3 regions of the Oryzomicrobium terrae genome follow, and region 1 is predicted to be linked to each of the others. Evidence: predicted binding sites of a transcription regulator. Region 1 holds the regulator's gene; each other region holds the start of a gene.
What was found. The regulator FNR, encoded in region 1, switches genes on or off when oxygen is low (the NO sensors DNR and NnrR bind a similar motif). The targets are predictions, from matches to a motif close to TTGANCTAGNTCAA.
Positions count from the first base shown of each region.

Region 2: the regulator FNR is predicted to act here: its motif matches at 2,101-2,114, upstream of OTERR_RS13495 (NosR/NirI family protein).
Region 3: the regulator FNR is predicted to act here: its motif matches at 2,835-2,848, upstream of OTERR_RS05370 (DUF3079 domain-containing protein).

Region 1 is NZ_CP022579.1:908,368-914,815, forward strand. Features, by position in the region: gene OTERR_RS04175 (NAD(P)H-dependent flavin oxidoreductase) at 1-1,136, shown strand, start outside; gene OTERR_RS04180 (hemerythrin domain-containing protein) at 1,428-1,925, shown strand; gene OTERR_RS04185 (DUF2249 domain-containing protein) at 1,984-2,223, shown strand; gene OTERR_RS04190 (hypothetical protein) at 2,237-3,553, shown strand; gene OTERR_RS04195 (SirB2 family protein) at 3,556-3,954, shown strand; gene OTERR_RS04200 (hemerythrin domain-containing protein) at 3,966-4,517, shown strand; gene fnr (fumarate/nitrate reduction transcriptional regulator Fnr) at 4,551-5,294, opposite strand; gene hemN (oxygen-independent coproporphyrinogen III oxidase) at 5,396-6,448, shown strand, end outside.
Region 2 is NZ_CP022579.1:2,971,098-2,977,545, reverse strand. Features, by position in the region: gene nosZ (TAT-dependent nitrous-oxide reductase) at 41-1,990, shown strand; gene OTERR_RS13495 (NosR/NirI family protein) at 2,250-4,397, shown strand; gene OTERR_RS13490 (hypothetical protein) at 4,390-4,815, shown strand; gene OTERR_RS13485 (nitrous oxide reductase family maturation protein NosD) at 4,896-6,161, shown strand; gene OTERR_RS13480 (ABC transporter ATP-binding protein) at 6,151-6,448, shown strand, end outside.
Region 3 is NZ_CP022579.1:1,172,294-1,178,741, reverse strand. Features, by position in the region: gene OTERR_RS05390 (peptidylprolyl isomerase) at 1-256, shown strand, start outside; gene OTERR_RS05385 (UDP-2,3-diacylglucosamine diphosphatase) at 358-1,113, shown strand; gene OTERR_RS05380 (hypothetical protein) at 1,442-1,696, shown strand; gene OTERR_RS05375 (TerC family protein) at 1,736-2,704, shown strand; gene OTERR_RS05370 (DUF3079 domain-containing protein) at 2,995-3,222, shown strand; gene pdxR (MocR-like pyridoxine biosynthesis transcription factor PdxR) at 3,391-4,878, opposite strand; gene OTERR_RS05360 (benzoate/H(+) symporter BenE family transporter) at 4,985-6,268, shown strand; gene OTERR_RS05355 (YggS family pyridoxal phosphate-dependent enzyme) at 6,268-6,448, shown strand, end outside.

The sequences.
Region 1 (6,448 bases):
AGATCCGCGGCAAATCCCTGCTCCCTGTCGTCCAGGGGGGCATGGGGGTGGGGATCTCCGCCCATCGCCTGGCTGGGGCGGTGGCCCGGGAGAATGCGGTGGGCACCATCGCCAGCGTCGACCTGCGCCGCCATCATCCCGACTTGATGGAAGAAACCGGGCGCTGCCGCGACAAGGCTCGGATCGACCGGGCCAACCTGATCGCCCTTGACCGGGAGATCCAGGCCGCCAAGGAAATGGCCCGGGGCGTCGGCCTGGTTGCGGTCAACGTCATGCGCGCCGTGTCCGAATACGCGGCCTGCATCCGCCAGTCCTGCGAGTCCGGCGCCGACGCCATCGTCATGGGCGCCGGCCTGCCCCTGGAACTGCCCGAGCTGACCCGGGACCATCCCACCGTGGCCCTGCTGCCGATCCTCTCCGATGTGCGCGGGGTGGCCCTGGTGCTCAAGAAATGGATGCGCAAGAACGTTCTGCCCGACGCCATCGTCATCGAGCATCCGGCCCATGCTGCCGGCCACCTAGGGGCGGCGCGCCAGGCCGACCTGGGCGATCCCCGCTTCGCCTTCGAAACCGTGATTCCCGGCGTGCTGCAGACCTACAAGGAACTGGGCATCGAATCGGAAAACATCCCGGTGATACCTGCCGGTGGCATCAACAGCCACGAGAAGGTGCGGCACCTGTTCGCCCTCGGCGCCTCCGCCGTGCAGCTCGGCTCGGCCTTTGCCGTGACCGAGGAGGGCGACGCGGACCTCGCCTTCAAGCAGGTGCTGGCCGGGGCCCGGCCCGAGGACGTGGTCGAGTTCATGAGCTGCGCCGGGCTGCCGGCCCGGGCGGTGCGCACCCCCTGGCTGGACAAGTACCTGAAGCGCGAAGAGAAGCTCCAGGCCGCCGCCAGCGGCGAGCACAAGTGCACCCTGGCCTGGGATTGCCTGGTGCAATGTGGCTTGCGCGACGGTCTCGCCAAGTTCGGCCAGTTCTGCATCGACAGCCAGCTGGCGGCCGCAATGCGCGGCGATGTGCAGAAGGGGCTATTCTTCCGCGGCGCCGACAGCCTGCCCTTCGGCGACAAGATCCGTTCGGTGAAGGAACTGATCCACTACCTGATGACCGGCGAGCGTCCCATCCTGGCGGCCTGAAGCGCCCGGCACACGGACTTCCGCTTCCTTGGCGCGGGCCGGCGGGGGCCTGGGGCGCGGCTTTTCTCACGGCTGCCTGCCTGAAACCCCGCGTCCCTATTGGTTTTTCAGCCGGTATGCCTGAAACGCGAGGCTGGGCGCGGTTCTCCAGCATGGCCTCGTGGAAATGCGCGCCACGCCTTGGTCTTGGCCGGGTAGAGCGCCTGGCCCTCGGGCTTTTGACAGCTATCAAGGCGCGGGGGGCGGGGCCTGTCGAGAATCCGTGGCATGTTTTCTAGCCAGGTAACCGAGATGTCCGCCACCCCATCGTTTGTTCCCGCCGCTCCAGGGAGTGCCGCCGCGACTTCCCTGTCCGGGCTGTTTACCAGCCACCACCGGCATTGCGACGAAGCCTTCGCGGTCGCCGAAAAAGCCGCCGCCGCAGGCGATTGGCCGGCTGCCGAAGCCGCCTTCGATACCTTTTCCACCGACCTGCTGGCGCACTTCGCCACCGAGGAAGAGCAGCTCTTCCCTGCTTTCGAGAGCGCTACCGGCATGACCGGCGGTCCGACGGCGGTGATGCGCCACGAGCACGTGCAGATGCGTGGCCTGGTGGCCAACGCCCGCCAGGCCCTGGCCGACCACGACGGCGATGCGTTTCTCGGCGAGGCCGACACCCTGCTGATCCTCATGGAGCAGCACAACCTCAAGGAAGAGAACATCCTCTATCCGATGTGCGATGCCCAACTGGCCGGGCAAGCCGCGGAACTGCTGCCGCGTTGCACGGCCTCATTGCAGAGTGGCGCGTAAGCGCCTGCACCCGGCACAATCCCGGTTTCCTTCTTTTTCCCCAACCTGGGGCCTTGCCATGAAATTGAACCTCGAAGCCCTCGACGGGCCGGTCATCGACGCCCGCGACCTGGAACCCCCCGAACCCTTCGTCCGCACCATGGCGGCCCTGGATGACATCGGGCCGGGCCAGTCCCTGCACCTGGTATTGCCCCGGGAGCCCTATCCCCTTTACAACGCCCTGGCCATGAACGGCTTCACCCACGACACCAGTTATAGCGACGATGGTTTCGTGGTGGTGCGCATCTTCCGCAAGTGATCGGATAACCCGGGTGGCCCGTTCCCCTGCCAACGTCCTGTCGTACGACCAGGCGCCGCCGCTGCACCTGCCGTTGCGCTTTTTCCTCACGGCGCCCCTGTTCGGCATGCTGGCCGGGGTGCTGATGCTGGTGAGAGGGGGGGGCGTGCTCGCGTCGCGCTGGACCGGCGAGGCCCTGGCAGTGACTCACTGTCTGACCGCGGGCTTCATGCTGCAGGTGATGCTCGGTGCCCTGGTGCAGTTCCTGCCGGTAGGCGCCGGGGTGGCGCTGCCCGGACAACGGCGCCTGGTGCCCCTGGTGCACGGGATCATCACCCTGGGGGCCCTGTCGCTGGTGGCGGCGTTTCTCAATGCGGGCACATGGGCCTTTCTGGTGGCCGGCATCTGTCTCGCCCTGGGCGTCGGCGCCTTCGCCGTGGCGGGGTTGATCGCCTTGCGCCAGCGCCTTGCCCTGGTGGGCACGGTGGGGGCGCTGCATCTGACCCTGCCTGCGTTGGTCGTGACCCTGGTGCTGGGCGTGTGGCTGGTGAGTGGCCTGGCCGGCCTGGCCAGCCCGCCGGTAATTCTGGTGACGACCTTGCACGCCGGCTGGGGGCTGTTCGGCTGGGCCGGCGGGTTGCTGGTCGGGGTTTCCCTGGTAGTGGTGCCGATGTTCCAACTGACCCCGAGCTATCCTTCCTGGATCGTCCGAGGTCTGGCGCCGCTGCTTACCGTTCTGCTGCTGGCCTGGACCGGCCGGGTGGTGTGGGGTGACGCCGAGGCCGGCCAAGGGGCGGGGGCGATCTTCGCCTTGCTGCTCGGTGCCGCGGCCCTCGGCTTTTGCCTGGCCACCCTCGGCTTGCAGCGGCGCAGTCGCCGCCCCTGGGGCGATCCGACTCAGCGCTTCTGGCGTCTTGGTCTGCTTGGCCTGGCCCTGGCCGCGGCCCTGTGGGGCGTGGGCGAGGCGACTGGCCTGGGGCGGGAACGGCTACCGCTGTGGGTCGGCATCCTGGCCCTGGCGGGGGGCTTCGTCCCGGTGATTTGCGGCATGCTCTACAAGATCGTGCCCTTCCTGATCTGGCTTGATCTGCAGAACCGGGGGCGTGGCCGGGTGATTCCGCCCAACATGAAGCGCCTGCTGCCGGAGTCCGGCATGCTGCGCCATCTCAACGTCCATCTGGTCGCCCTGGCGTTGCTGCTGATGGCTCCGCTGCAACCCCAGTGGCTGGCACTGCCGGCCGGCGCCCTGTTGCTGGCGGCGTTTGCCGTGCTCGCCCTGAACCTCCTGGGGGCGTTGCGGCTGTACCGCAGCGAACGCCGCCGCATGGACGAAACCCTTGCCGCCACCTAACCATGCCGACCGCCTACCTGATCCTGAAACACCTGCATGTCACCTGCGTGGCTCTGTCCGGTCTCGGCTTCCTGTTGCGCGGCGGGCTCATGCTGGCCGATTCGCCCCTGCTTCAGGCCCGGTTGCTGCGCATCCTTCCCCATGTCGTCGACACCCTGCTGCTCGCCAGCGCCTTGAGCCTGGCGGCGCTGCTTGGCCAGTACCCCTTCGTCGCCGGCTGGCTCACCGCCAAGGTGCTGGGGCTCATCGCCTACATCCTGTGCGGCACGGTGGCCTTGAAACGGGGGCGAACCAAGGCGGTACGGGTGCTGTTCCTGATTCTCGCCCTGGGCTGCTTCGCCTACATCGTCTCGGTGGCGCTCAGCCGCAATCCCTGGGGCTTTTTCCTGTTTCTGTCCTGAAAGTGCGTTCCATGTCCGCTTCCCTTCTCGGTCCGGCTGCTCCGGCCTTTGACGAACCCCTGGAAATGCTCGATGCCTGCCACGGCCGCATCGAGGCCCAGTTGAAGACCCTGGAACGGCTGGTCGAGCACCTGCCCCGGCATGGGGTGGATGCGGCGGCACGCCAGGCCATCGAGGGGGTGGTGCGCTATTTCACCGTGGCCGCCCCCCATCACCACGAAGACGAGGAGGTGGATCTGTTTCCCGCCCTGCACGCGGCAGTGGCCGGCCGAACCGGCGAGGATGACGAGGTGGCGGCGCTGGTGACACGCTTGCTGGCGGACCATCGGCGCATGGACGTGGCCCGGGACGCGATGCTCGACCATCTGGGCAAGTTGCTGGCCGGCGGAGCGGCGGACTTGTCGGCGGAGTCGGTGGCTGCCCTGGCGGCCCTCTACCGGGAGCACATCGCCCTGGAAACCGAGCAGTTGCTACCCCTGGCCAAGCGGGTGCTGCCGGCGGCGGTGGCGCGGGGGCTGGGCGAACGGATGGCGACCCGGCGCGGCGCCCCCATGCCGGGGTGAGCCCGGGCAGGCGATGAACGGCCGGGGCCGGGGTCAGCCCTGGCCGTGGTTCATCAGGCGCTTGAGGCCCGGGATGTCGAGGATGCGGATGTGCTTCTGCTGCACCGCGATCAGCCCTTCTTCCTGGAACTTGGAGAAGGAGCGGGAGACGGTTTCGAGCTTGAGGCCCAGGTAGCTGCCGATTTCTTCCCGGGTCATGCGCAGGTAGAACTCGGCAGGGGAATAACCTCGGGCGACGAAGCGCTGCGACAGGTTGAGCAGGAACGCGGCCAGACGTTCCTCGGCACGCATGGTGCCGAGCAGCATCATCACCCCGTGGTCGCGCACGATTTCCCGGCTCATCACCTTGTGAAAGTGGTTCTGCAGGGTCGGCACCTGGCGTGACAGGCGTTCCAAGTGGTCGAAGGGGATCAGGCAGACTTCGCTGTCTTCCAGGGCGATGGCGTTACAGGAGTGGTTTTCGTTGCTGATGCCGTCCAGCCCGAGCAACTCGCCGGACATCTGAAAACCGGTGACCTGATCCCGGCCATCCTCCATGATCACGTCGGTCTTGAAGAAGCCGCTGCGAATCGCATAGAGTGCCTCGAAGGGCTCGCCGGCGCGGTAGAGCAGGTCGCCGCGCTTGACCCGCTTGCGGTTCGAGACGATCTCCTCCAGCTTGGCCATCTCCAGCGAATTCAGCCCGAGCGGCAGACACAACTCGCGGAGATTGCAGTTGGAACAAGCGGTCTTGATGACCGAAAGATTGACGGTTTTCAAAGCCCGGTTTTCGGACATATCCAGTACTTTGCCCCTAGGCAATTTGCGGTTTGATCCAGGTCAACGTGAATCTGTTCCATACAATGAATACTACGGAACAACCCTCATCTTACCCTGCAATGGCGCCCCCGCTCTCCCCAACTTCCAACGCGTCCAACGTCGTCTTCGATCCTGAGATCATTCAGCGCTTCGATATCAGCGGGCCGCGTTATACGTCGTATCCGACGGCCGACCGTTTTGTTGAAGCCTTTGACGCCGATGCGCTCAAAGCGTGGCTGGGGAAGCGCGAGATCGGTGGTGTGGGCGGCCCGATGAGCGCGGCCGGACGTGCGCTGTCATTATACTTCCACCTCCCCTTCTGCAATACCATCTGCTACTACTGCGCCTGTAACAAGATCATCACCAAGGATCACGGGCGTAGCGCCAAGTACATCAAGTACCTGGGCAAGGAGCTGGCCCTCCAGGCCGAATACCTGGACGGCAGCCGTGACGTGGCCCAGTTGCATTGGGGTGGCGGTACGCCAACCTTCCTCTCCCACGACGAAATGCGCCAGTTGATGGGGCTGACGCGCAAGTACTTCAAACTACTCGACGGCGGCGAGTTCTCCATCGAGGTGGACCCGCGCAAGGTGGATGCAGAAACCGTCGCTGTGCTCGGCGAACTGGGCTTCAATCGCATGAGCATCGGCGTGCAGGACTTCGACGAGCGCGTCCAAGTGGCGGTGAACCGGGTCCAGTCCGAGGAAGAAACGGCCAACGTGGTCAGCGCGGCCCGAGCCAACGGCTTCCAGTCGATTTCCATGGACCTCATCTACGGCCTGCCGCACCAGACCGTGATGGGCTTCAACCGCACCCTGGAGCGGGTCCTGGCGATGAGCCCGGACCGCCTGTCGATCTACAACTACGCCCACCTGCCGCACCACTTCAAGCCGCAGCGGCGCATTCTCGAAGCCGATCTGCCCAGCGCCGATGCCAAGCTGCAGATCCTGCAACTGGCGATCAAGAAGCTCACCGAGGCCGGCTATGTCTTCATCGGCATGGACCACTTCGCCAAGCCCGATGACGAGCTGGCGGTGGCCCAGCGCCAGGGGCGGCTGCATCGCAACTTCCAGGGCTATTCGACCCATGCGGACTGCGACATGCTGTCCTTCGGCATCTCGTCGATCGCCAAG
Region 2 (6,448 bases), 1.5 Mb from region 1:
GCGGCACACAACGGGGGAATGCGCCCCCAGGGAGATCACAATGGACAAGCAAGACAAGCATCAGGTGGAAACGCAACTGGAAGTGGCCCAGGCCGACCTCGGCCGTCGTCGCTTCCTCAATACCGCAGCCCTGACCGGCCTGGCGGGGGCGGGGCTGGCCACTGGCCTGGCCGCCTGTAAGGAAGACAAGCCGGCTGCCGGCGCCGCCGCACCCGCTGCGGCCAGCCACGCCGAGGGCGGGATGAAGATCCACATGGCCCCGGGCGAGTTGGATACCTACTACGGCCTGTGGTCCGGCGGCCACTCCGGCGAGATGCGCGTGCTGGGCCTGCCTTCCGGCCGCGAGATCAAGCGCATCCCCGTGTTCAACATGGACTGCATGAGCGGCTGGGGCATCACCAACGAGTCGAAGAAGATCATGGGCACCAAGCCCGACGGCTCGCTCAAGTACCACATCGGCGATACCCACCACGTCCATGCCTCGTACACCGACGGCACCTACGACGGTAAGTACGCCTGGGTGAACGACAAGATCAACAGCCGCCTGGCCCGCATCCGCCTCGATACCTTCGAGTGCGACAAGATCACCGACATCCCCAACATCCAGGGTTTCCACGGCATCTTCCCGGACCGCTGCGACCCGGTGGACGAGAAGATCAACCACACCACCCGCGTCTTCTGCGGCAGCGAATTCCACCTGCCCCAGCCCAACGACGGCCGGGACATGGATGATCCGAAGAAATACGGCACCCTGTTCACCTGCGTCGATGCCGAGACCATGGACGTGCGCTGGCAGGTGAAGATCGACGGTAACTGCGACCTGGTGGCCACCTCCTACGACGGCAAGTTCGCCGCCACCAACCAGTACAACACCGAAGGCGGCGCCAAGTACGAGGACATGATGTCCGCCGAACGCGATGCCTGCGTGTTCTTCAACATCGCCCGCATCGAGCAGGCGATCAAGGACGGCAAGTTCAAGACCATCGGCGATTCCAAGGTCCCCGTGGTGGACGGTACCCGCGAGTCCAACCAGGACCCGAAGACCGCCCTGACCTGCTACGTGCCGGTGCCGAAGAACCCCCACGGCGTGAACGCCAGCCCGGACGGCAAGTACTTCATCTGCTCCGGCAAGCTGTCCCCCACCGCCACGATCATCGAGATCGCCCTGGTGCACAAGTTCTTCGCCGGCGAACTGAAGGATCCCCGCGATGCCGTGGTCGGCGAACCTGAACTGGGTCTTGGCCCCCTGCACACCGCCTTCGACGGCCGTGGCAACGCCTTCACCACCCTGTTCCTCGACAGCCAGATGGTGAAGTGGAACGTGGAAGCGGCGATCAAGGCCTTCAAGGACAAGAACGTCAAGTACGTCATCGACCGCCTCGACGTCCAGTACCAGCCGGGCCACACCAACGCGTCCATGAGCGAGACCAAGGAAGCCGATGGCCAATTCCTCGGCGTGGGCTGCAAGTTCTCCAAGGACCGCTTCCTGCCGGTGGGGCCGCTGCATCCGGAGAACGAACAGCTGATCGACATCCGTGGCGAGAAGATGGTGCTGCTGGCCGACCACCCGGTCTACCCGGAGCCCCACGACTTCATCATCGTCAAGCGCGACAAGATCAAGCCGCGTCAGGTGTACAACCTGGACGACTTCCCCCTGGCCACCAAGGATGCCAAGGATTCCCGCATCGAGCGCAACGGCAACAAGGTCACCGTGCACCTGGTGTCCCAGGCGCCGGCCTTCTCGATGCGCGAGTTCAAGCTCAAGAAGGGCGACGAAGTCACCATCATCCTCACCAATCTGGACAAGGTGGAAGACCTGACCCACGGCTTCGCCATTCCCAAGTACGACGTGAACTTCATCGTCAACCCGCAGGAAACCAAGTCGGTCACCTTCAAGGCCGACAAGCCGGGTGTGTTCTGGTGCTACTGCACCCACTTCTGCCACGCCCTGCACCTAGAGATGCGTTCGCGCATGATCGTGGAGAAGTAATCCTCGGTTGATTCACCCGCATGGAGAGTTGGGGGAGACGCTTGCGTCTCCCTTTTTTTCCTTGGCGCGTCCGGATTACGGGCGCGGGATGTTCCCCGTAATTTTTCGTCTTGATTTGCGTTAAGGGCAGATGGGGCGCTGTAAATCACCATTTGCTGAATTACAGATCAGGGAGTCGTAGATGATGTTCGCTCGCCTTTGCCGGCGTTTTTCCCGGACCCTCGCCGGCGGTCTGCTCGGCACGGTCCTGGCCGGCGCCATGGTGCTCCTGCCCGGGGCTGTCGGCACGGTTCGCGCCGATTCTTACGAAGCTGCCTTGCCGCCTGAACTGCATACCTCACCGCGCATGTGCGACTACGTGCCGTGCCGCGAGGTGATGCCCGGCGCCGACAGTTTTTCCGAGCGGCGCGGCCAGCCGCCCTTCGTCGAGGCCTACAAGACCGAGGGGGGCGAGAAGAAGTTGGTCGGCTACGTCATGCTGTCCACCGACATCGTCGATATCCCCGCCTACTCGGGCAAACCGGTGGTCACCCTGATCGGCATGGATACCGCCGGCCGTTTCGCCGGGGTGAAGATCCTCAAGCACTCCGAACCGATCCTGCTGCTCGGCATCCCCGAGTCGGCCCTGATCAAGTTCAATGAGCAGTACCTGGGCAAGTTTGTCGGCGACCAGATCGAGATCGGCAAGGCCCGTCCCGAAGAGAGCATCATCGGCCTGGACGCCATTACCGGCGCCACGGTCACCGTGATTGCCCAGAACCAGGTGATGATGGTCTCGGGTGGCGAGGTGGCCAAGCAGGTCGGCATCCTCAAGCCCCAGGTGCGCCCGCCCGCCACCTTCATCGACACCGGTGAGACTCTCACCTGGGACCAGCTGGTCGCCGAGGGCAGCATCGCCCGGCTCACCGTCAAGCCTCAGGACGTGGGGTTGGTGAGCGACGGTCGGCCCTACGTGGATCTCTGGTTCGGTCTGCTCAACGTGCCCACCGTGGGCCGCAGCATTCTCGGCAAGGACGGCTACGAGCGCCTGATGTCCGGGCTGCACCCGGGCGAGCAGGCCCTGTTCGTCATCAAGAGCGACGGCATCGAATCGTTCAAGGGCTCCGGCTTCGTCCGCGGCGGCCTGTACGACCGGGTCCAGGTGCGCCAGGAGCGCGACACCTACACCTTCCGCGACCTGGACTACCTCAACCTGTATGGCGTTTCCGCCGCCGGGGCGCCGAGCTACACCGAGTCGGCCATCTTCATCGTGCGCGGCAAGACCTTCTCCGCCGCCTACCCCTGGCAGTTCGTCTTCCTCGCCAACAAGCTGGACAAGAGCACCGGGGCCAAGACCTTCGCCAACTTCGACCGGGAGGTGTGGCTGCCCGCCCGCTACCTGGAAGGTGGTCGCCCGGTGGTGAAGAAGCCCGATGCGCCCTGGCTGAAGATGTGGAAGGACCGGGCCTGGCAGATCGCCGGCTTCGTCGTCCTGCTCATCGCCGTGGCTACCGTCTATGCCCGTCGCGACGCCCTGGTGCGCCGCGCCAGCCGCAAGAACAAGTGGCCGGTTAACGCCTTCAAGTACACCGGCTGGGTGGTGTCCATCGGCTTCGTCGGCTTTTACGCCATGGCCCAGCCGTCGATCACCCAGGTGCTCACCTGGTTCCACTCCCTGCTGTTCCAGTGGAAGTGGGAGCTGTTCCTGTCCGACCCGTTCATCTTCATCTTCTGGGTCTTCATCATCGTCACTGTCTTCCTCTGGGGGCGGGGCCTGTTCTGCGGCTGGCTGTGCCCCTTCGGCTCGCTCTCCGAGCTGCTCTACAAGGTGGGCGAGCGCATCGGCCTGAAGCGCTTCCAGCGCCAGCTGCCGAAGGCGCTGCATGACAAGCTGAAGTGGCTCAAGTACGCCATCTTCCTCGGCCTCCTGGCAGTGTCGTTCTTCTCCATGCCCCTGGCGGAAAAACTGGCCGAGGTCGAACCGTTCAAGACCACCTTCCTGGTCGGCCTGTTCAACCGCTCCTGGCCCTACACCCTGTTCGCCGCCGGCCTGCTCGGCTTGTCGATCTTCGTCGAGCGGCCCTTCTGCAAGTACCTGTGCCCCCTGGGCGCCTCCCTGGCCATGCCCACCACCTTCCGCTGGTTCGGCCTGAAGCGGAAGCAGGAGTGCACCAGCTGCAACGCCTGCGCCCACGGCTGCGGCTCCCAGGCCATCGACAAGGACGGCCGCATCGACCAGCGCGAATGTCTGCTCTGCCTCGACTGCATGGTCCTCTATCATGACGACCACGCCTGCCCGCCCCTGGTCCAGGAGCGCAAGCGCCGCACCAAGGCCGGCCAGCCCCTGACCCCGATCGGCCAGGACGGTTACTTCATCCCCATCATCCCGGTGCCTGCCGCACCCCTCAAGGAGACGACCCATGGTTGATCCGACCATGCTCACCGACCCGGTCCAGCCGGCCTATGCCGACGGGGCCGCCCCCCGACGCCTGCTGGCCGAGGCCTGGGACCACCTGTGGCCGTGGAGCCGGGTGGGGTTCACGCAGCAGAAGCTGGTCCAGGCCTTGGGCCTGGCCCTGGCGGTGGCGGTGACCACCGTCTGGGTGCTGGCCGGCATGGGCGAGATGGGCGCCGGCGCCCTGATCGGCTGGTGGGTCGGCTGGAGCGCCTGCGAGGTGCTGGTGCGCCGTTCGGCCAAGCCCTACGTCAAGGAAGGCCCCTGGTGGGGGCGGCGTTACCGGGCCGCCAGCCTGATGGATCTGATCTGCTACGTGGCCTTCAAGAACCTGCTGGTGGGCGCCCTGCTGTTCCTCACCCTGAAGGCCCTCGGCCGGGTGGTGGTGTGACCATCGATTCGTTCAGGCCGCGGGGTCAAACCCCGCGCCAGTCCTCGATCTTCGGGCGGTGCCTGTGGATCGCCGCGTCCTTGCTCGTTCTTCGGGCAGGGGGGCTGGAGGCGGCCGACTGGCGCGTCGTTCCAGGCCAGTCGATCCAGACCGCCATCGACCGGGCGGCCGCCGGCGACACCGTCACGGTGGCCCGGGGCCACTACCGGGAAAACCTGCGCATCGCCAAGCCCCTCACCCTGCGTGGTGAGCGGCCCGAGCAAAAGCCCACGGTGGACGGTGGCCTCAAGGGCGACACCATCCGCATCGTCGCCACCGACGTGACCGTGGCCGACCTCAACGTGGTGGCCTCCGGCGAGGACCTGGGCGAGCAGAACGCCGGCATCTACATCCAACCCGGCGCCCATCGCGCCCGAGTGAGCGGCTGCACCCTGGCCGACACCCTGTTCGGCCTCTGGATCGAGGGCGTCGAAGATGTGGCGGTGAGCGGCAACGTCATCACCGGCAAGCGCGACCTGGGCTCTTCCCAGCGCGGCAACGGCATCCAGCTGTACAACACCGAGCGCGCCCGGGTCGAGAACAACCGCATCAGTTTCGTGCGCGACGCCCTCTACGTCGATGTCTCGCACCATGCCCTGTTCCGCGGCAATCGCCTGCACGATAGCCGCTATGGCACCCACTACATGAACTCCTACCACAACGTCTGGGAGGACAACGAGGTGTACCGCAACCGGGGCGGCCTGGCGCTGATGGAAGTGCGCGACCAGGTGGTGCGCAACAACCGGGTGTGGGGCAACTCCGACCACGGCATCATGCTGCGCACCATCCAGGATGCCATCGTCGAGAACAACGTGGTGGCCGGCAACGCCCGGGGCTTCTTCATCTACGACGCCGAATACAACACCCTGTGCGGCAACCGGGTGATCGACAACGATGTGGGCGTGCACCTGTGGGCCGGCTCGACCCGCAACACGGTGGAAAACAACGACTTCATCGCCAACCGGGAGCAGGTCAAGTACGTCGGCGCCCGGGACGAGGTGTGGGGCGGCAAGGGCGACGGCAAGGGCATCAAGGGTCACGGCAACCACTGGAGCAACTACGTGGGCTGGGACCGGGACGGCGACGGTATCGGCGACGTCGGCTACGAGGCCAACGACCTGGTGGACCGGCTCTCCTGGCGCCACCCCATGGTCAAGCTGCTGCTCGCCAGCCCGGCCATCCAGACCTTGCGCCTGATTGCCCAGCAATTCCCCCTGCTCCGCGCCCCCAGCGTGGTGGACCGCTACCCGGCGATGCACCCGGCGGACCCGCACTGGAACCAATGGCTGAATACTCATGAACGCTGATACGTCCCTCTCCCTGGCGGCCATCGCGACGGCTCCGCCGCCGGCGGCCCCGATTGCCCTGCGCGGTGTGGAAAAGCGCTTCGGTCCCGCCGGTCAGATCCGCGCCGTGGCCGGCGTGGATCTGGATATCCCGGCTGGTGCCCTGTTCGGCCTGATCGGCCATAACGGCGCGGGCAAGAGCACCCTGTTCAAGATGATGCTCGGCCTGATCACCCCCAGCGCCGGCAGCATCACCGTGCTCGGCCGGCCGGTGAACGGCCCGGACTTCCGTCAGGTGCGCCGCTCCA
Region 3 (6,448 bases), 260 kb from region 1:
CAAGTACACCCTGGCCATGGCCCGCACCAGCGATCCCCATTCCGCCACCGCCCAGTTCTTCATCAACGTTGCCGACAACGACTTCCTCAACCACACCGCCCCCAACGCCAACGGCTGGGGCTACGCCGTGTTCGGCAAGGTGGTCGAAGGCACCGACGTGGTGGATCAGATCAAGGGCGTCAAGACCGGCCGCTCCGGCTTCCACCAGGACGTGCCGGTGGAAGACGTGGTGATCACCAAGGCCGAAGTGGTCTAAGCCCCGGCTTCACCGCAAGACGCGACGCTCCCGCCCCGAGGCACTCGGCCGGGAGCGTTTTTCCATCCAGACCCCAACTACCCGATCCCGCATCCGCCGCCATGCTCCACTTCATCTCCGACCTGCACCTCTCCCCCGCCACCCCCGGCCTGGTCCGCCTCTTCGGCGACTACCTGAACGGCCCGGCGCGGCAGGCCGAGCGCCTGTTCATCCTGGGCGACTTCTTCGAAGCCTGGGTCGGCGACGACGGCGGCATGGACCCGGTCAGCCGCCAGGTGAAAGCCTGGCTGCGCGCGGCCAGCGACGCCGGCCTGGCCATCGCTTTCCTCCACGGCAACCGGGACTTCCTGGTGGGCGAGGTCTTCGCCGCGGAAACCGGGGTGACCCTGCTGCCCGACCCCTACGTGCTGTCCACCCCGGAATGGCAGTTCGTGCTCACCCACGGCGACGCCCTGTGCACCGACGACCTGCCCTACCAGGCCTTCCGCGCCCAGGTGCGCAACCCGCAATGGCAAGCCGCCTTCCTGGCCAAGCCCTTGCAGGAGCGCATCGCCATCGCCATGGGGCTGCGCGCCCAGAGCGAGGCCGGCAAGGCGGAAAAGGCCGGCACCAGCGCCGAATACCTGATGGACGTGAATCCGGGCGCCACCGACGACTTCATCCGCAGCCACGGCTACGCCACGGTGATCCACGGCCATACCCATCGCCCCGCCACCCACGACCACATCGTGGACGGCATCCACACCCAACGCTGGGTGCTGGCCGACTGGCACGAGGCCGACGGCACGGCCCGGGGCGAGTACCTGACCTGGGACGGCGAAGCCCTGGCCCGCCACCCGCTGCAGCAGACCGTTTGAGGTGGCACGGGCAGCGCGCCGGACGACCGCCCAGCCAGCACTCCCTGACCCGGGCTTGACCGCAGCGACGGCGGCCCGTACAGTTAGCTCCGCAACCCACAAAGGGGAGTAGCTGTACCGCCGAAGTCGTCAATACGGCATCTGACCCGTCAGATGCCCGGCCCGGCGGGCGAGTCGCGACAAGTAACTGGTAACACCAGTCCAACCTTGCCCCGGCCCTTCGCAAGCGAGACCTTTGCCGCCCGGCAAAGGTCTTTTTCGTTGACCATTCGGATCTCCCGATCCCAGGCCGGCAGGGTCGCTCCGACTCACTTGCGAAAGGAAGCCCATGTTCTCCCTCCATACCCTCCTGCGCCCCCTGCGCTCTGCCCTAACCCGCGCTTCGCTGCGCCTGGCCAGCAAGCTGATCGTCTCGCTCCTGCGCCGCCTCACCCCGGTGGTGACCACGCCCCATGGCGCCGAGCCGGCCATGGCCCGCGCCCGCCGGGGCACTCCGACGGGTAACGCAGCCAGCGGCGCGCCGCGGAGCCGGGTCATCGACGGCGACGCCCGCCGCATCGACGATCCGCGCAGCCACTGGTAACCCTCCCCTAATTTTCGCCCACATTCCGAAAGCACAATCATGGAAACGAGCATCGGCAACGTCTGGTGGTGGAGCGGCTTCGTCGTCTTCGTCATCGTCGCCATCCTAGTGGACCTGCTGGCGGTCGAGCGCAAAGGCTCCCGCGCCGTCACCATCAAGCAGGCCCTGGCCTGGTCCGCCCTGTGGGTCGGCCTGGCGATGGCCTTTTGCGCCTTCCTCTGGTTCTGGCTGGACACCCACGGCGGCCGGGAACTGGCGAACCAGAAGGCCGGTGAATTCCTCACCGGCTACCTGATCGAAAAATCCCTGTCGGTGGACAACATCTTCGTCTTCCTCATGTTGTTCACGGCCTTCGCCGTACCGGCGGAACAGCAGAAGAAGGCCCTCATCCTGGGCGTCATCGGCGCGGTGGTGCTGCGCGCCATCATGATCCTGGTGGGCGCCTGGCTGATCGCCCGGTTCAGCTGGATCCTCTACGTTTTCGGCGCCTTCCTGCTGTTTACCGGCGCCAAGATGGCCTTCGGCGGCGAGCACGAGCCGGACCTGGAAAAGAACCCGATCCTGCGCTGGATGCGCGGCCACCTCAAGCTGCTGCCCCAGTACGACGGTGCCAAGCTGGCGGTGACCAGGAACGGCGAACGCTGGTTCACGCCCCTGTTCGTGGTGGTGGTGCTGATCGGCATCACCGACGTGATCTTCGCCGTGGATTCGATTCCGGCCATCTTCGCCATCACCACCGACCCGTTCATCGTCATGACCTCCAACATCTTCGCCATCCTCGGTCTGCGGGCGCTGTACTTCCTGCTCGCTGACATGGCCGCCCGCTTCCACCTGCTCAAGTACGGCCTGGCCGCGGTGCTCGCCTTCATCGGCGTGAAGATGCTGATCGTCGACTTCTTCCACATGCCGGTGGCCCTGTCCCTGGGCGCCGTGGGCGGCCTACTCGTCCTGTCGGTGATCGCCAGCCTGCTCATTCCGGCCAAGAGCCACACACCGGCCAAGCACTGAGACCTGGGGCACATTGCCCGAGCCTGTAGCCTGATCAAGCCGCCAGAGGCGGGGGACGCTCCCCCGCCTCTTTTTTTTGCCCGCCCACCACGCCCTTGCGAGCGAAAGTGACAGGCGCAATGGCACGTTTTTGATCGCCATCAAACGCTTGGGGCAATAGCCGAGTAATCTGCTCAGGTATATACCGTCCAACGCCGCGCGGCGCTACCTGAAGGTTCCCCCGGCGCTGGTTCGGCTTGATCTTGCGTGGCGCCGCCAAAAGCGACGCCCTCCATGATGGAGGCCTGACCATGGCCAAGAAATTCCCCCTGCACCCCAAGCACCCGGAGCGGATCTGTTGGGGCTGCGACAAATACTGCCCGGCCGACTCACTGCAATGCGGCAACGGCTCAGGGCGGACCCTGCATCCGGCCGAGATGATCGGCGACGACTGGTACCTGCACGGTGACTGGGGTATCGAGTTGGATGACGGTGCGGTCAAGCCCGCAGACAACGGCACCACGGAATCCCCGCAGTGAACTGAACCGCCGGCCGCGCCATGGGCGTCGCCCCGCATTCCGCACTCAGCTCCGGAACAGCAGCCTCCGACGGGCATTCCGATCGCTGCGCTCCGGGAGCGCCGGGAATTAGTCGATTAGTCGATTCGCCGTTGCGCCAACACTATGTGCCGTGCCACCAACGGCGCATCAACGTTGCATCGCTTGGAACACACCGATCAGGGTTTTGACTGCCGCTTCCAGCTCATCGGGGGTATAGGCTGCAAATCCCAGCAGGAAGCCGGCCTGCCGGGGCTCCGCCGCATGGAGCCCGGTCAGCCCCATCAAATCAAGGCCAACCCGGCGTGCGGCACTGATGACCTCCTGCTCCGGAATGTCGCAGGTCAGCACGCAAGGCATCTGCAAACCGCCAATGGGCACCCGGGGTTCGACGTAGCCGGCCAGATGGGTACGCACCAGGCGGACCAGCGTCGCCAGCCGTTCGCCATAGACGCTGCGCATGGCGCGCACGTGGGCACCGAAGTGACCGCCGTCGATGAAACGGGCCAGGGTCAACTGGGCGATCGAGGCGCTGTGCCCGTCGAGCAGGGTGCGCGCCACGGTCATCGGCGCCACCAGGGCACGCGGCAAGACCAGGTAGCCGATGCGCAGCCCAGGGAACAGGGACTTGGTGAAGGTGCCGATGTAGATCGTCCGCTCGTGGGGGTCCAGCCCCTGCACGCAAGCCGTCGGTTTGCCGGCGTAGTGGAACTCGCTGTCGTAGTCGTCCTCGATAATCCAGGCCTGCTGCCGCTCCGCCCAGTCGATCAACGCCAGGCGCCGATCCAGCGCCAGGGTGGCACCGGTGGGGAACTGGTGCGAGGGCGTCAGGGAGACGGCCTTGGCCGAACGGGGATCGGCGCGCAAACGCTCGACCAGGATGCCCTGGGCGTCGAGCGGGATGGGCACGCACTCCAGACCAGCCGCATCGAAGGCCCGGCGCGCCCCGTGGTAGCCCGGATCCTCGATGAAGATGCGGTCGCCGGCATCGAACAGCACGTTGGCGCATAGCGTCATGGCCTGCTGCGAGCTGGTCAGCACCAGCACCCGCTCGGCGCTGGCATGGGCGCCGCGCTCCAGGTTGACGTAGTCGGCGATGGCCCGCCGCAACGGCGCCATGCCCTGGGGATCGCTATGCTGCAGGGCCCGATAGCCATATTCCTTCAACACCTGCCGCTCCAGGCGCTCCCAGGTCGACAAGGGAAAACTGCGGGTCTCCGGCACGCCAGGGGCGAACGGGCGCGGTGCCAGAAAGTCACGCACGCCGCCGCCCTTGAACATGGCGGCGCCGCGCTGGCTGAGCGTTGGCCCCTGGACGTGCGACGACTCGCGGCGGCGCAATTGCCCCCGGCTGGGTGCGCGCTGGGCCATTTCCGAAACGAAGCTGCCGCTGCCTACCCGCCGCTCGATGAAGCCTTCGGCGTGCAACTGGCCGTAGGCCGCCTCCACCGTGTCACGGGAGACGCCCAGGGACGCCGCCAGGGCGCGGGAAGCCGGCAGCGGCTTGCCCACGCCGAGAGCGCCGTCCAGGATCAACTGGCGGATGGCGCGCTGGATGCGGGCGTGCAGCGGCAACGCCGCCTGGGCGGGGTCGGCCAGCCAGGCTTTGACCGATTCGAGCTGGGAATGCTTGAACAATTGGCAGGTACACCTTGAAAAAAGTGGCGGGGAACATCCGGCCATTTACGCCGTATAAATCGGCTTCAAGCCCAGGTCAAGCGCCGGGCCTTCAAGGAGCCTACCCATGCCGTCCTCCCACCCACCTCCCTCCCTGCGCCTCGGCGATCTCACCCACCCGGTCGTGGCCGGCCTGATCTCGGTCATCGTCAATTACGGCGGCACCTTCATCCTGGTCTTCCAGGCCGCCAAGGTGGCCGGCCTGAGCCCGGAACTGACCGCCTCGTGGGTGTGGTCGGTGTCGATCGGCGTGGGGATCACGGGCCTCTTCCTCAGCTGGGTGGCCCGGGAGCCGATCATCACCGCCTGGTCCACGCCTGCCGCCGCCTTCCTGGTCACAGCCCTGGCCACCACGCCCTACGCCGAGGCGGTGGGTGCCTACCTGATCTCGGCCGCCGCCTTCGTCCTGCTCGGCCTGTCGGGCTATTTCGAGAAGGTCATCCGACTGATCCCGCCGGGCATCGCCGCGGGGCTGCTGGCGGGCATCTTGCTGCAATTCGGCATCAGCGCCTTCGGCGGCATGAGCGTGGACCCGCTGCTCGCCGGCCTACTGATCGTCGCCTACGTCGTCCTCAAGCGCTTCACCGCCCGCTACGCCGTAGTGGGCATCCTCACCCTGGGGCTGGCCTTCCTGCTCCTTCAGGGACGCGTCGACCTATCGGGCCTGGAACTGCGCCTCGCCGCCCCGGTGTTCACCGTCCCGGCCTTCTCCCTCAACGCCCTGCTCAGCGTCGCCCTGCCCCTGTTCCTGATCACCCTGACCGGGCAATACATGCCCGGCATGCTGGTGCTGCGCAACGACGGCTTCACGACCAGCGCCAACCCGATCGTCACCGTCACCGGCCTGGGCTCCCTGCTCATGGCGCCGTTCGGCTCCCACGCCTTCAACATCGCCGCGATCACGGCGGCGATCTGCACCGGCAAGGAGGCCCACGAAGACCCGGCCAAGCGCTGGATCGCCGGTATCGCCGCGGGCACCTTCTACATCCTGGTCGGGGTCTTCGGCGTCACCCTGGCCGCCGTGTTCATGGCCTTTCCCGCCACCTTCATCACCACCCTGGCCGGGCTCGCCCTGCTCGGCACCATCGGCGGCAGCCTGGCCAACGCCATGGCCGACGCCAAGTCTCGGGAAGCCGCCCTGATCACCTTCCTGGCCGCTGCCGCCAACATCAAGCTGCTCGGCATCGGCGGCGCCTTCTGGGGGCTGCTGATCGGCCTGGTTGCCTACGCGGCGCTCAACGGCAGCCTGCCGCGCCGCCCGCCGGGCCATCAACCGAACCACAAACCGGCGGCCGGACCAGCCATGCCACTCGTTGCCGAACCTGCCGCCAGCGGCGGGAGGGTCAAGTGATGCCCACCCCGCGGCCTGCGCCGCCCGATACGTCGGTAACGTCCGGAGCGCCTGCAACGTCCAGTACGCCGACCTGGCACGAGCGGCACGGCCGCTACCCCAGGGCCGACAGCGTCGCCGACTTTAAGCACAACCTGGCGGCGGTCCGGGAGCGCATCGCCGCCGCCTGCCGGCGCGCCG